2 regions of the Savagea faecisuis genome follow, and region 1 is predicted to be linked to the other one. Evidence: riboswitches for the same ligand, from Rfam matches in the RefSeq annotation. Region 1 holds a riboswitch; the other holds the start of a gene.

Region 1 (8,387 bases):
GTCACTTAAAGATGCGAAAAAAGGTCATATTAGACACGTTTTTCACATATAAGTAATGATAGCTTTGAGTGCTATTAAAACATAAAAAATCCCACCGTGGTACGCATTGGAAAGAGGCGTGGTGGGTTCTGTTGTTCCTATTGTATGATGTACCTTTCATTTCGTCTACAAAATGCGATTTTGGTTATTCAATCTCTGAGACTTTGACGATGGATTTGCCGAGGTTGGCGCCTTTGAAGAGGTCGAGGAAGGCGTCGATGATGTGGTCGAATCCTTCTGTGATTGTTTCTTCATATTTTAATTTGCCTTCTTTATACCATGTCGTCAATGCTGTTAAGCCTTCGCCGTAGCGATCGCTGTAGTCGCCGACTGTGAAGCCTTTCATCAGTGCGCTCGTTTTAATGAGTACCGTTTGGACACGTGGGCCCATTTCGACTTCCGTGTTATTGTATGACGAAATCGCGCCACATACAGGAATGCGAGCGAATTTGTTGAGGAGTGGGAATACCGCATCCGAAATGGTACCCCCGACGTTATCGAAATATACGTCGATGCCGTCTGGACATGCTTCACGTAATGCAGCTTTCACTTCTTCTTCTTTATAATTAATCGCCACATCGAAACCGAGTTGTTCGGTTAAGTAGTCGCATTTTTCTGCTGTTCCTGCGATGCCGACAACACGCGCGCCGTGAATTTTAGCGATTTGACCGACCGTCGAACCGACCGCTCCAGCTGCTCCAGAGACGACGACCGTTTCGCCTTCTTTCGGTTGTCCGATATCGAGCAATCCGAAATAAGCCGTTAATCCCGTCATCCCGAGCATGCTTAAGTGAAGCGTGACGGGCTCGATTGACGCATCAATTTTGCGCACTGCTTCCGCACGTGTAATCGTATAACGTTGCCACCCTAATGCGCCGAGGACGAGGTCTCCTTTTGTGAATTGGTCCGATTTAGACTCGACAACTTGCGCAATGACACCGCTTGAGATCACTTCACCTAACTGGAAAGGTGGGATGTACGACTTCGCATCTTGCATGCGACCACGCAAATACGGATCGACCGACACGTACACCGTGCGTACAAGCAATTCGCCGTCTTCAGGTGACGCAATCGGCGCTTCGACAAACGCAAAATCTTCCATCACCGGTGTGCCGACAGGACGTCGTGCGAGTTGAATTTGTTCATTTGTTACATTCATTTTCATTCCTCCGTTCTCAAAATTAAGCTTTCCCTTTACACGATACGCCATTGACACGAGATGTCAAAAATAATGAAGCGTACGACTCCCTTCTCTTGATTCCACAAGCCATTCCACGTATATTGAAGAAAAAGGAAATGGAAGGAGTAATCATGATGCCACACTTAAAACCATTAATCCTCATCGGCGCTTTCGCTTTAACGTTTAACGCCTATTCCGCTTCCACTATCCTTTCGACAGAACTCGATAAACAAACGACAGCGGAACGATGGAACGCAGTGGACAAACTATCCAATGAAACGATTATTCACATCCCGAAAGAGCTTGAATAACGAATGAACCGTTTGAATCAAAACTAGAGATTCAAACGGTTTATTTTTTCATCGATCTAACAGGAATACATCATTCACGCGATTTAAGAACTCGTATAATCTCCGCCATTCACATGAATCGTTTGCCCCGTCATATAACTCGCTTCATCGGATGCTAAAAAGACATACGCTCCTGCAACTTCCGCCGGTTGTCCTCGTCGCTCCATCGGAGTATCTTCCCCGTGATGTTCGACTTTTTCCGAATCGAATGTCGCAGGGATTAAAGGCGTCCAAATCGGTCCTGGCGCCACGGCATTTACACGAATGCCTCGATCGACGAGATTTAAAGCGAGCGAACGAGTAAAAGCGGTAATCGCTCCTTTCGTCGCCGCATAATCCATCAGTTCAGGTGAACCGTTATAAGCAGTAATCGATGTCGTATTCAATATGACATCGCCTTGCTTCATCTCTGCAACCGCTGCCTTCGTCACATAAAACAAGCCAAAAAAGTTCGTTTCAAATGTTTCATGCAGTTGGTCACTTGAAATGTCTGCGATTGTCGATTGTGGAAATTGTTTTCCCGCATTATTAACTAAAATATTTAATCCGCCCAGCTGTTGACGCACACGCTGAATGAGCGGTGCACTATTTTCTTCGCGACTCACGTCCAACTGTTCCATATACGTTTGAACCCCGTACGGTTCCACCGCACGCAACGTTTCTTCCGCATCTTTACGTTCTCTTTCGTCTAAGTAGACGATCGCAAGGTCCGCTCCTTCTTTCGCAAACGCTAATGCGACAGCTCGCCCGATTCCGCTATCCCCTCCTGTAATTAATGCTTTCTTGCCACGTAAGCGACCAGCGCCTTTTGTTCCATTGTCAAAAATCGGAGCTGGTTCCATGTCGCATTCAATTCCAGGTTGCTGTTGTTGCTGTTGACGACCAACAGCTTCATCGACTTCCTCATAATATTCTTTCGTCATTGCCATCTCTCCTTTTTGAATGATTACTCTACCGATGCCCTCCTCACATAACATTAAACATTTTTCAAAAATACCTCCTTCTGTTCTGCAAATGCATACAAAAAAGCACCGATCTCTTTTCAGAAATCGATGCTTTCCTTATGAGCAGTAAACTAACGCGGCGCATCATCCATCGCACGCTTCACAGACAACATCCGAATGCTTAAAACGATAAACAACACGACGAGCAAACCGAATATAATTTTTAACGCGACAGGTGTCGGTGTGCGAAATAAAAAAGGAATGAGCACGATGAGCAATGCCCCGACGACACTAACGATTCGAATATAACGAGCGAGCACTTCATTCATGGAAATTCTCCTTCCGATGATTAACAACATGCATCAATCAAGCATATCACTCTCATCTTATACCTTAGCGCTACTGCTGTCACATCGGAAAACTGAAATTATTTAAGTGGAATATCTAAATATATACCAGGGTAATGGTCACTTTTTCACGTTACATTCATTTTATTCGCTTTTTTGGATAGTCGATCCCCTACCGATTGAATCAATTGAACGACGATAATTAAAATGATAACTGTCGCAATCATCACTTCTTGTTGGAAGCGGTGATATCCGTACCGAATGGCTAAGTCTCCGATGCCACCGCCACCTATCATGCCGGCCATTGCAGAGTAACCAAGCAAACTAATAACCGTCACCGTAAGACCCGCAATCATGCCAGACTTCGCTTCGGGTAATAAAACATCCCAAATGATACGCCATGGGGAAGCCCCGCATGATTCGGCTGCTTCAATGACACCGCGGTCCACTTCTCGAAGCGCGCTTTCAACGAGTCTCGCATAAAATGGAATACCTGCGAACACGAGTGAAACACTTGCCGCCGTCGGTCCTGTCGATGTCCCTAATAATGCTTTCGCTAATGGAATGAGCAAAACAAGTAAAATAATGTACGGGAGCGACCGAATAATATTAATCGTCGTGCCAGCAATCGATTGAACGATTCGGTTTTGCCAAAACATCCCTTCACTCGTTACAAATAAAAAGACACCTAATGGTACACCGACCACAATCGAAAAGAATGTCGCGATTCCAAGCATCCAGCCTGTTTCAATGAATGCTTGAACAAATTCATCCGCCATATTAACTAGCATAGCCGAGCACCTCCAATCGATTCGTTCGTTCCGTTAACCAAGCCGCCGCCCGTTTTCGTTCTTTCGGTTCACCTAACAACTCGACAATCAACGTTCCGAGCGCTCGATCTTGAATGTACGTAATTTGTCCATGTAAAATATTGAGATCAACTGCAAAACGAGTTGCCGCCTTTGAAATGATTGCTTGCTCGGCATCATCTCCTCGAAACGTTAATTGTAAAATGTCTCCTGTCCGCTCCTCTAACAATCGAGCAGGCAATGTTAATGAATGAACAGTATCAACAAACTGCTTTGTCAGTGGCTGTTCGGGGGAGGCAAAAATATGATACACATCCCCTTCCTCTACAATTTTCCCGTCTTCCATTACCGCAACGCGATGGCAAATCGTTTGTACGACTTCCATTTCGTGCGTAATGAGAATAATCGTAATATCGAGTTCTTCATTAATTTTCTTTAAAAGCTGCAAAATAGATGCTGTAGTTGTCGGATCGAGAGCGGATGTCGCTTCATCGCATAATAAAATATCTGGATTATTTGCTAACGCTCGCGCGATTCCCACTCGTTGCTTCTGTCCTCCTGAAAGTTGAGCAGGGTAATGATTCGCTCGATCTGACAGTCCGACAAGATGCAACAGTTCTGGCACACGTTCGGCAATTTCAGCATTTGATTTTCCAGCTACCTTCATAGAAAAAGCCACATTTTGGTATACGGTTTTTGTTTGAATAAGATGAAAATGTTGAAAAATCATTCCAATTTTTTGTCGTATTTGACGCAATGCACGTTTAGATACTTTTGTAATGTCGATGCCATCAATAATAACTTCACCTGAAGTCGGTTGCTCTAATCCATTCAAACAACGAAGCAATGTACTTTTCCCTGCTCCACTGTAGCCAATCATGCCAAAAATATCACCGCGTTCAATCGTTACCGATACATCATCCAATGCGAGCACATTACCGTATCGTTTCGTTACTTGGCGTACTTCAATCATTTTTTCGCCTCCTGTTCTTGTTGATATGGAGGTAAGACGTACCCTTGGGAATGTTCTAGTGTATAAGTATAAAATTCTTCCGATTCATACGCTTCTTTTAATGCTTGAACGAACGGCTCATCTTCCTCTCCTTCACGAATCGTTAAATAAATTAAAAAATCTTCCGATGTTTGTTCAACATCCACTGCTTCTGTCAACTTCAATCCAGAAGCAATCGCATAATTTCCATTGACGAAAGCAAAATCAGCATCCTCAAGAGAACGAGGGGTCGCTGCCGCTTCTAACGGATTCAACTTTAGATGATACGGATTATCGATAACATCTTTTTCAGAGGCTGTAATCGGGTTAACATTTGGATCAACTGTTAACCACCCGTAGCTCTCTAACATATTGAGCGAACGAGCTAAATTCACCGTATCGTTCGGTAATGAAATCGTCATTCCTGGCTCAAGATCGTCGAGCGATTGATGTCGTTTTGAATACATCGCAATGGGAGCAGTCGGGACAGCAAAAAGCGCAGTAAGCTTCGTCCCTTGATGCTCGTTAAAATTCGATAAGTATAAACGGTTTTGGAATAAATTCGCATCGACATCCCCTTCTTCTAATGCATTATTCGGCTGAATATAATCATGAAATTCAATAATGTTTAACGTGAATCCTTTCTCTTTTAAAATCGGTGCGATTCCTTCTTTTAATTGATCACTATATGGACCAGCTGTAGCTCCAATCGTAATGGTTTGATTTGTTTCACCCTTTGCTTCTCCGTCACATCCTGTAAATATAAGAACAGTACTCAATACGAGGAACCATGTTAGTAGTTGTTTCATTATGCATTCTCCTTTTCTCCATATAAAAAGCCCCTTCGATGAAGATGACGTGCTTAGGAGCACAAATCTTCAAACGAAGAGGCCTCTAGTTGTCTAGTCAGCTTCTTACGACGTGGATATTCTAAATTTTTCTGTGCGATGAACTTGCACAACTTGTCCTTCATGAATGGTAATATGAACCTCTCCAAACTGCAATTCTTGCAAGGCTTGTTCAATAATTGCAAGCACTTCATCCTTTTCTTTTCCCATAAACACCCCTCCTTCTTTTATGTAGAACGTGCATTAAAAGTAAAAAGCGACCCCTATATAAAAAGAGGTCGCGTCATACGAAATATGCACTGCTCCTCTCATCTTCCAAGGTTTCCCTTGCTGGAATTGGCACCGTTTGATAAAAAATCAATGGTTGCCGAAGCTTCACAGGGCCAGTCCCTCCGCTTCTCGATATAAGAGTTATCGTTAATTTATGAAATTAGTTGTTATCATATCCTGTCTTTTTAACAATGTCAACAGATTTTATTTAAATTTTTAGAAAATAAAGAAAGTAGAGTGTTTAGAGCAGAATGAAAATGGTTCTTCCTTGCCTAATCCCATCGACACGAAATGTCTAAAATAATGAAAAAGCTAAACTTAAACGAGAAAAGCACCAATTTTGTTTTCAGAAACTGATACTTTCTCTTTAACAATAAATCACTAGCGGAACTCTTCATCCATCGCACACTTCACAGACAACATCCGGATACTTAAACCAATAAACAACACGACGAGCAATGCTCCAACTACACTAACCATTCAAATATAACGAGCGAGCACTTCATGCAGGTAAAGTCTCCTTCGTACGATCTTTGTAATCGTCAATTTTCACTTACTTTTTCTATTTTAGACAAGATCCAAAGATAAATTGCTATTCCACCAAAACTTATAATCATACTTAGGATCAGTTGTGCTTCATGTTTTAGTGGTGTTAGGCTAAAGTAATAATGTCGTTACAATGATTACAATCCATGTCTTAGCCCATATAGAAATACCGATTACAAATTCAATGTTTATCCTAGGTAATTGTCAGATTTTCCTGTTGCTAAGGCTTCTTTCCCTCGGTATTAATAAAATTTAATTTAATCTTCTATGTATCTTGCCCCAATGCCTCTTAACCTGCTTCTTAATCAGACTCTTCACTGGCAACTGACACATTTTCCTATGTGCTCTATAAGCATAAGTAACGAAGTTCCCACGATTTTTGTAATCGAATCCCAGATGGGTGTATAAATCATACAATGACCTTTTGGGTCCCGGTCGTCCTGTCGCATATTCAATACGTTTTACTGTTTTGGCCTTGCGATATGCTCTAGTATAATAATTGAAAAGGCTTTTTTCCCTTAATTGAATCATCTGTCCATCAGTCACAAACCCCAAGTAATCTAATTTAGATGGCTGTAATTGCTCATCTAGTATATAGTCACCATCCCATAACCGTATTTCTGTTTTTTCAGGTTGCACATCTAATCCGTCACTTTTATATTTATCAATGATTTCAAATAACTCATTTCGGATTGATTCAAACTCTCTTGTATTTTGTCTTTCAAGAGGAATAATTACTATTAAATCATCACAATATCTTCTATACATTGCATTAGCAGACCTTTTATTGCACCAGTCAATTACTTCTTTATCAAAGTCAATCAGATGTACATTAGAACAAACTGCACTCATACTTGATCCTTGTGGAATTCCATAAGAATCAGGATTGGGATTATGTTTTAAATATTCTTTTTTAAACGTCCTAAATTCACTTGAAGTCATAATTCGATTAATTTTATATGTCTTGATTTTTTTGTTCAATGTTCTTCCATGCTTTGCTTCTAAAAACATATCAATATCTTTCCTATCGACATATGTAAATCGTGTAAGATTCTTAAATACTTGATACCAATCTCGTTTTAAGGTTTCTACACCTAGTACTCTTCCTATATTCTGTTTCAATGTTTGGTGTGATATGTTATCAAAATACTTAGTGAAATCACTTGTGATGACTACTGCATTTTCAAACTTAAACAGATGATTGAATACTTCAAACGCAAAATCAATATTGTTTTTTCCTGGTTTATTATTTCTATATGCTATCACGCTGTCATCAATATGATTGTCAACTGCATATTTATTATAAGCATTGTTTAATAAGTCACCATAATATTTATAGATGTAGCCATCCTTATGGGCAGCATAAAATATTTTACGGCTTTTAGGCTTCCCTTGTTCTTTTCTTTTAATTACCTGACCCAATTCATCCACTTCTTTAATCGTTACATATCTTTTAGAATTCATCTCAAAATGTATAAACGGTAAAAAAGCATACGAAGCGACCCAATCTTCATTCAAAAGATTAGCCTTCATATGCCCTATATGTATCCGTTCATCAAAATGCAAATAACCTTTAGTCTTGTACTTCTCCCATTTAATAATAGAAGAGCTAGAGAGGTTATGTAATTGGTGTTGTGGTCCATTACTCTGATTCATAACCAGAAAACCTCCTAGCCTAATTTGGTGTCATTCATCCGAGATGAATGCTCTGTTGACCACTATCCCCGTATAAAACGGAGTTCTTGTTCTTAAACACTACATTATACTTACCATATGGAGGTAATTACAATGCTGCTAAGTTTGTCTAGTTCTTCTTCAGAGATCCAGCTTGTGCTGTTCTTGGTAGATTTCACTAGGTTGCTTGTTGAGGTTATAAATATTTATAACCTTGACAAGCGTGAAACTCAACACTTCTGCGACTATTTTCACAGAACAACTATATTATCCCATTTAAGTGGATAAAAAGCAAATTTTACACTTTGTTGTTTACTATCTAGTACAAAATATAAAATACCTCCTTCATAATAAATGAACGAGGCTTATTGATTATAAAGGCTATCAGC
Region 2 (8,387 bases), on a different contig from region 1:
ATGATTTTCCGAAAAGCGCACGCATTTCCAATTCACATACTTCTCGCTCATCCATATGGCGCACGTAATAATATAAATAGTTCATCGCGCTTCTTGACGTGCCGCTTCATACTTGCGCATCAACTGAACGACCGCTTCAATCGCTTGCTCAATCGTCCAATTCGCTTCGAAACCATTTAACGCTTCCAACGTTACATTCATATCGAACATTTTATCCGCTTGCGCATATAAAATCGCATGTTTCGCTAATGTCGGATTCGTCTCCGTCTCGATGAAATACTTTAAAAAAGCTTCCTCATCTTTCGATACGCGTAATCCGAATAATGCCGTATATGTTTGAAACACATCATCTAATTCAATCGTCATGCAATCGACATTCACTTCATCAAATGTCGCAGACTCTACATAAATAAAACTATCTTGATGCGTTTGTAAATACGTTAAAGGCTGTTGTATTACGTCTGTTACTTGTTGTTCAACGACTTCGTCTGTTTCTTTTAAACAGCGGTCGACAATCGTGTAGTTCATATTCATTCCTCACTTCATTTCAAAATTCGCTTCTTCATACCACGGGTTTAAATGGATGAGTACTTCATCAACATCTAGGTATGTTTCCATAATAGCATTGCGAATCGAACTCGACAAATCGTGTCCTTCTTGAATCGATAACGTCGCTGGAATGGCAATCCTCAAGTCTACTAAAACGTAATGACCGTGTTCACGTGCACGTAAACGGTCGATACGACGAACGTCGTCAAATTGACGAATGACTTCCTCAAACTGTACGAGACGTTCTGGCGCAACACTTTTCTCCATCAATACGTCGAGCGATTCCTTCCCCATTTCAATCGCTAATTTTAAGACGAGTAAAGCGACAATGAACCCAGCAATCGGGTCTCCATAACTTAAAAATGGTTTATCTATTGCATCTCCGACGAGTGCTAATCCAATACCGATGACCGCTGCTCCTGAAGCGTAAACGTCTGCTAAATGGTCGTACGCTGTTGCAATTAACCCTTTACTATTTTCAGCTTTTCCAATTTTGATCGTATACATGTATAACGCTTGTTTCCATACTAATGAAACGATTGCTGTAATTAATGCGATGTAACTCGCTTTTAACGGTTCTTCAAACAATGTGACAATCGCTTCGTATGCGATATAAATCGCAGCACCCGCTAAAATAATCGCAACGATTCCTGAACCGATCACTTCTGCTTTTCCGTGTCCCCAAGGATGATCTTCATCGGCTGGTCGTTTTGAAATGCGCATCGATGTGAGTGCTGCTAGTGATGCGACGACGTCTGCCGCGTTATGAAAACCGTCCGCAAGTAAGACGGGACTGTTGAAAAGCGCCCCTACTCCTATTTTTAAAATCGTTAATAAAATATTACTAATTAAACTAACCCAAATCGCGACGAGTGCTGCGAAGGAGTGTTTCTGTTCTACTGTTTGTTCCATCAAATTTCTCCCCTTTCAAAAAGTTTGCATACAGGCAACAAAAAAACCTGACATCGGAATGTCAGGTTTAGCGTGTTAAAAAACATATACAGTTGTGTCTTTGTATGCAAATGGGTGCGATATTCATCGTTATCCCTCTTTTTTATAAGTTTTGTATTAATTAGTATAACACATATTTCTATCAATCACATACTTTTTGAATATCTTTTTTGCTTTTTTCGTCATATGGATAACGATCTGTATTAAATCCTCTTGAATGCGCATATCCTTCTAAGCTCCAAATTCCACATTTATTCTCTCTCGCTTCCGCTTCAATTTCTTTAAAGCGCGTCACGTATGAATCATTTGGCGGGTAAACGAAAGCGACACGTGCGAGTCCTTTGCGGAGTAACATTTCTTGCACACTTTCGCCATCGACATAAATATATGCGAGCAAGCGACCATATTTATCTTCTTTCTCACCGACATCAAATTCAATTTCAACTTTACCGTCTTTCATCAATTCTTTCATAAAATTGGAGGCTTCAGGTCCGAATCGTTCTGTCGTTTTTTTAGGATGGACAGTTTCCGGTGTATCGACGAGAAGGTAACGAACTGCTCTCTCTTCTCCTTCGTACATAATTCGAATCGTATCTCCATCGACGACGCGGACTAATTCAACAGGAATTAATCCTTCCCTTGAAGGTGTGGCATCTTCCGAGTCGAGTAAATCGATACCGAAATATCCAGCAATGGCGACGACGATAATGGAAATAATCCACTGTTTAAAGTTTTTCGGTTGTTCTTTCTTTTGTTGTTGAGTCATTATTCTTTCCTTTCTTACACGATATATCCTAAAGAACGTAACACATTGTTCATAAAATCATTCGCATAAGCGAGCATCTCTTCTCGCTCTTCTTCTTGCCACACGTCATGACGTACGAGCGGCCATTTTTTAAACTGTAAATGAGATAATTTCCTCTCATAAAACCATTGTTGCGTGTAATTTGGATTTGTCACTTCATCTTCTGCCCCGACAAAAACTAATGTCGAAATGTCTTGATATTTGCGTTCTGTCTGTTCAATCGTCTTCATCAAGAGTTGCAAATCGTGATACCAAGAGCTCGTCACGACGCAATGATATAGCGGATCCTCTTCAAACTGACGTTGGTGTAAATCGTCTCTCGTCAGCAACGTACTATTGATCGCGTGGTCAATTTTAGAACTTGGACTAATTTTCATTAACATCGTCAACAGTTTAGGAGGTTGATATGTTAACTCGAGCCATGGAGACGTTAAAATAACGCCTGCGCATTCGATATTTTCTTTTTGAAGTAAACGAATTAACAATGTTGCGCCAAAACCATGACCGATTAAAAATAATGGCAACTCTTCCGCATGACATGCGGCAATAAGACGTTTTATATATAAATTATAAGTGCCGATTGCCTCATTATGTACATGGCCTTCAATTCCGTGACCCGGTAAATTTCCTGTAATGACGTGGCATTGATTTGAACGCAACTGTTGGATGAGCCAAGCATATCGTTCGTGATGCTCGTAAGCACTATGAATGAGCCCAACTACAGCTTTCGCTTGTCCCTCTGCTTCCCATTTCCACAATCAAATCGACTCCAATCTGCTTCAAAAATGAAAGGATTCCTTATTTTTCTTCCTATTTCATTTCTTTTTCAATTATTTTTTGCTAGGCTTATTATACATGATTTATGAAGAGAGGAGTGAACGGAATGATTTATCCATACGATGGAAAGACACCTAATATTGATGAAACCGCTTATATTGCGGATTTTGTAACAATTACAGGTGATGTAACGATCGGTGCGTACAGTTCGATTTGGTTTAATACAGTTATACGAGGTGATGTCTCACCGACAAAAATTGGAGAGCGAGTGAACGTGCAAGACTTTTGTTGTTTGCATCAAAGCCCTAGCCATCCACTCATTTTAGAAAATGACGTCACGATTGGACACCGCGCAACACTCCATAGTTGCCATATTAAAGAGAAAGCATTAATCGGGATGGATGCAACGATTTTAGACGGTGCTGTCATCGGAGAAGGTGCATTTATCGGTGCAGGGAGTCTCGTCCCCCCTGGGAAAGTAATTCCGCCGAACAGTTTAGCTTTCGGTTCGCCTGTTAAAGTTGTACGTGAATTGACAGAAGAAGATAAAAAAGATATGGAACGTATTCGAACGGAATATGTTGAAAAAGGACAATATTATAAAAGCATTCAAAAATAAAAACAGCGAAGAGATTTTTTCTCTTCGCTGTTTTACTTTATTTCGTTAACTCTTTTAACTGTTCGACTTTATCAAGCTTCTCCCATGGAAGTTCAACGTCTGTGCGACCGAAGTGGCCATATGCTGCTGTTTGTTTGTAAATCGGGCGACGTAAATCGAGCATTTGGATAATTCCTGCTGGGCGTAAGTCAAATGTTTGACGTACTGCTTCCACAAGCTTCTCCTCGCTCACTGTACCTGTTCCGAATGTTTCAACTGCGATCGAGACAGGTTGCGCAACACCGATTGCGTACGCAATTTGTACTTCACAATGTGTAGCGAGTCCTGCTGCTACGATATTTTTCGCAACGTAACGTGCTGCATATGATGCAGAACGGTCTACTTTTGTCGCGTCTTTTCCAGAGAATGCTCCTCCGCCGTGTCGTGCATAACCGCCATATGTATCGACGATAATTTTGCGACCTGTTAAACCAGCATCTCCTTGTGGACCTCCGATGACAAAGCGTCCTGTCGGGTTAATGAAATATTTTGTGTCTTCATCTAACCATTGTTGTGGCACAATAGGTCGAATGACATGTTCAAGAATATCTGCTTCAATTTGTTCGTTCGTTACTTCTGGATGATGTTGTGTAGAAAGAACAACTGTATCAACACGCACAGGCAATTTATTTTCATCATATTCAATCGTAACTTGTGTTTTTCCGTCTGGACGTAAGTAAGGAATCGTTTCATCTTTACGAACATCAGCTAAACGCTTCGACAATTGATGCGCTAAGCTAATCGGGAGTGGCATAAATTCAGGCGTTTCATTACATGCGTATCCGAACATTAATCCTTGGTCGCCTGCTCCAATCGCATCTAATTCATCATCTGAAAGTTCACGCATTTCTAACGCTTGGTCTACCCCTTGTGCGATATCTGGTGATTGCTCGTCAATCGCTGTCAATACTGCGGACGTTTCCCAGTCGAAACCATACTTTGCACGTGTATACCCAATCTCACGTACTGTATCACGAACAACTTTCGGAATATCTACATATGTAGATGTCGTAATCTCACCTGCTACGAGCACGAGACCTGTCGTGATAGTCGTCTCACAAGCTACACGCGCAGCTGGATCTTCTGCTAAAATGGCATCTAAAATCGCGTCTGAAATTTGGTCACACATTTTATCCGGGTGACCTTCCGTAACCGATTCTGATGTGAATAATCGGCGATTACTCATAATATTTCCTCCTCTATAGTATAAAAATTGACCCGGTACTCCGTTACCCATGTTTTTTCGCCCGAACTACTAGACGAGCACATGCCGATGCGTCAATTCATAAAAAAAACCTTTCTCTCACGATTAGTCATGAGGGAAAGGTTTATACACGAACAGCACCTTTCACTCTTATCGTCCAAGGAACTTCCTTGCTTTCAGGTTGGCACCTTCGCATGCAGTGAAATCATGCAGGTTGCTGGGTTTCATAGGGCCTGTCCCTCCACCAACTCGGGATAAGAGTATCCGTTTCAACGATAATCTTACAAAACCGTTACTAATTTGTCAAACTTATATACTTATCTTTTGCGCTTTAAAAGATTTTAATAGACTATCTTTTTTAATGTGTTATACTAATTACGAAATGTGTTATCACCCAACTTTTTTAGTTGGTTCTTATACTCAATAATAATACTGTAAAAGGAAGGTACGTACAATATGATTACTGCTAAAATGACTACTGAACTCGAACAATTACTCGCGAACAAGAACATCGTCATGCAACCATCTGTCGCTACTTTAGTAGAGAAGGCGGTCAAACGTGGCGAAGCGCAATTAACTTCTGACGGTGCAATCGTTGCAACGACTGGAAAATACACAGGTCGTTCACCAAAAGATAAATTTATCGTAGAAGAAGAATCAATGAAAGACGAAATTAGCTGGGGAAAAGTGAACCGTCCAATTTCTGAAGATGTGTTCAACAACTTATACAAAAAAGTAACAGATTACTTAGCTGAAAAAGAAGAAGTATTCGTCTTTAAAGGATTTGCTGGCGCAGATAAAAAGACACAATTATCCATTCAAGTTGTTAACGAATATGCATGGCACAACCTTTTCGTGCATCAGTTATTCATCCGTCCAACTGAAGAAGAGCTAAAAACACATGAAGCTCAATTTACAATCGTATCAGCACCATCTTTCAAAGCTGATCCTGCAGTAGACGGAACGAATTCTGAAGCATTCGTACTCGTGTCATTCGAAAAACGCATCGTCTTAATCGGTGGTACAGAGTATGCAGGAGAAATGAAAAAATCAATCTTCTCGATTATGAACTACTTATTACCGAAAAACGGTGTGTTCTCAATGCACTGTTCAGCAAACGTTGGAGAAGAAGGCGACGCTGCTTTATTCTTCGGGTTATCAGGAACTGGTAAAACAACTTTATCAGCAGATGCTAACCGTAAATTAATCGGTGACGATGAGCACGGTTGGTCAGACGACGGTGTATTCAACATCGAAGGTGGATGCTACGCGAAATGTATCGATTTAACAGAAGAAAAAGAACCTGAAATTTACAATGCGATCCGTTTCGGTTCAGTCCTTGAAAACGTCGTAATCGATGAAGATACACATGAGCCAGACTACTTCTCAGGTGAACTTACTGAAAATACACGTGCGGCTTACCCAATTCATTACATCGACAATATCGTAACACCATCGGTTGCAGGCCACCCGAAAACAATCGTCTTCTTAACAGCAGACGCATTCGGCGTATTACCTCCAATCTCAAAATTGACGAAAGACCAAGCGATGTACCACTTCTTAAGCGGATTCACTTCAAAGCTTGCAGGTACAGAGCGCGGCGTTACAGAACCAGAAGCAACATTCTCATCATGTTTCGGAGAGCCATTCTTACCGCTTCACCCGACAGCATATGCAGAAATGCTCGGTAAAAAAATCGACGAACACGATTCACAAGTATTCCTCGTCAACACAGGTTGGACAGGTGGAGGATACGGCGTTGGTGAGCGTATGAGCTTAAAATATACGCGCGCTATGGTGAACGCAGCAATCGAAGGTAAATTAAACGATGTCGAAACAGAACAAGATCCAATCTTCGGCTTACACATGCCGACAGCAATTGAAGGTGTTCCTTCTAACTTACTCAACCCACGCAACGTATGGGCAGATAAAGCAGAATATGACAAACAAGCAAAACATCTTGCGAACTTATTCCACGAAAACTTCAAACGTTTCGGTGAAGAATCAAAACAATTCGAAGAAAACGGCGGACCACTCGCATAATATAAAAACGACTAAGCAAGCACGATCTGCTTAGTCGTTTTCTTTGTTCATTCGTGTAAAATAAACAATAGCATCATTCCGCTCCACTTGAAATACCGTTTCAGGTGTGAACGGTTCACCATCGTAATAATCGTTTATTACGTAACCATAATGCGAAGGATATCCCGATGCATAATAGACGATTTTGTCATCGCGAAGGACGACGAGTTGAAGTGTTCCATCATTCACGCTCTCTCGATACCCTTTAATTTTTTGACCGACCGCTTCAGATGCTACTTCTTTCGGTGTATACGGCTCAAAAACATACATCTCTGTCCACGCAATCGGTAAAATTTCTGCAAAGGTTACTTCATCTCCTGTTTGTAAAGGTTGTAACGCTTTCTGAACTTTTTGATTCATGCGCCATTCCAACACCGTTTCATTTACAAAAATAGCGAATGCCCCGGCAAAAATAACGAAAATAATGATCATCCAACGACTCATCTTCATCTTTCCACTTCCTATCTACTTAGACGATTTTCTTCACTTTTCATCCAAGCTGTCATATGACGAATTAACGTGCGACCAATCACATTCGGTAAAACATGATCATACGTTTCAAAATAAATCGTTGCTACTTCTTTCTGTTCAGCTCGTAGTAACGCTTCTAAACGATACGACTGAGCGATGGAGACATTTTGATCTCTCTTTCCATGAACGATTAAAAAAGGACAACGCGCTCTATATAACTCCGACAAAGGGTCGCGTTCGCGGTATCCGCTCGGATTGCTGTTGGGCGATTTTCCGATAAGCCGTTTCATCATACGCCGCATATCGATGCGCTCAAAATACGTTGCGACAATATCGCTCATCCCCGCCCAAATCGTCGCAGTCGTCACTTCTTCTCGAGCAATCGCAGTCCAACAAGCCATCGCACCACCACGTGAATACCCGACGATGTGAATATGTTCATTCGTCCATTCAATTTGCTTCAACACATCGACTGCACTAATCGCATCCAGCCGATCATCCCCAACAAATTCGTCTCGCCCTTCCCCGCCACGATTCCCTCGGTAAAAAGGTGCGAAGACGATGAAGCCGTAAGAAGCATATTGCGCGATTCGCGCAGGTCTTACTGTGCCGAGTGATTGAATGCCTCCACGGAAATAAATAATCGATGAATACCTTCCTTTTCGTTTCGGAATCGCGAGTAACCCTTTCACACGATAAGGTCCCGATTGGTACGTCACTTCTTCGATGCGAATGTGCGGATTCGGAGAAGGATAAAGTCTACGCTCAATCATTGTGCCGCTCCTCATACCGCCTCACCCATTCCATTAACTGTTCCATTCCTGAATCTTTCATATGAAAACTTAAATGTTCACACGTCATAAATTGTTCCGTCGTCAATAATACGACGC

What was found. A riboswitch is a leader RNA that binds a small molecule or an ion and turns the genes downstream of it on or off. The one in region 1 is predicted to bind S-adenosylmethionine.
Region 2: it holds a riboswitch for S-adenosylmethionine, as region 1 does, so the genes downstream of both, metK (methionine adenosyltransferase) here and ACFQ0V_RS08215 (YezD family protein) in region 1, are expected to answer to the same signal.

Annotation. Positions count from the first base shown of each region.
Region 1 covers NZ_JBHTJF010000025.1:26,336-34,722, reverse strand. Annotated here, with positions in the region: gene ACFQ0V_RS08250 (NADP-dependent oxidoreductase) at 185-1,198, opposite strand; gene ACFQ0V_RS08245 (hypothetical protein) at 1,354-1,530, shown strand; gene ACFQ0V_RS08240 (SDR family oxidoreductase) at 1,614-2,492, opposite strand; gene ACFQ0V_RS08235 (hypothetical protein) at 2,645-2,842, opposite strand; gene ACFQ0V_RS08230 (methionine ABC transporter permease) at 2,989-3,651, opposite strand; gene ACFQ0V_RS08225 (methionine ABC transporter ATP-binding protein) at 3,641-4,642, opposite strand; gene ACFQ0V_RS08220 (MetQ/NlpA family ABC transporter substrate-binding protein) at 4,639-5,469, opposite strand; gene ACFQ0V_RS08215 (YezD family protein) at 5,575-5,718, opposite strand; SAM riboswitch class I at 5,814-5,919, opposite strand; gene ACFQ0V_RS08210 (reverse transcriptase domain-containing protein) at 6,577-7,980, opposite strand.
Region 2 covers NZ_JBHTJF010000035.1:169,334-177,720, forward strand. Annotated here, with positions in the region: gene ACFQ0V_RS11495 (TRM11 family SAM-dependent methyltransferase) at 1-85, opposite strand, end outside; gene ACFQ0V_RS11500 (hypothetical protein) at 82-528, opposite strand; gene ACFQ0V_RS11505 (cation diffusion facilitator family transporter) at 538-1,461, opposite strand; gene ACFQ0V_RS11510 (thermonuclease family protein) at 1,643-2,266, opposite strand; gene ACFQ0V_RS11515 (alpha/beta hydrolase) at 2,281-3,063, opposite strand; gene ACFQ0V_RS11520 (gamma carbonic anhydrase) at 3,189-3,701, shown strand; gene metK (methionine adenosyltransferase) at 3,739-4,929, opposite strand; SAM riboswitch class I at 5,092-5,205, opposite strand; gene pckA (phosphoenolpyruvate carboxykinase (ATP)) at 5,401-6,987, shown strand; gene ACFQ0V_RS11535 (hypothetical protein) at 7,018-7,476, opposite strand; gene ACFQ0V_RS11540 (alpha/beta hydrolase family protein) at 7,488-8,270, opposite strand; gene ytkD (RNA deprotection pyrophosphohydrolase) at 8,263-8,387, opposite strand, start outside.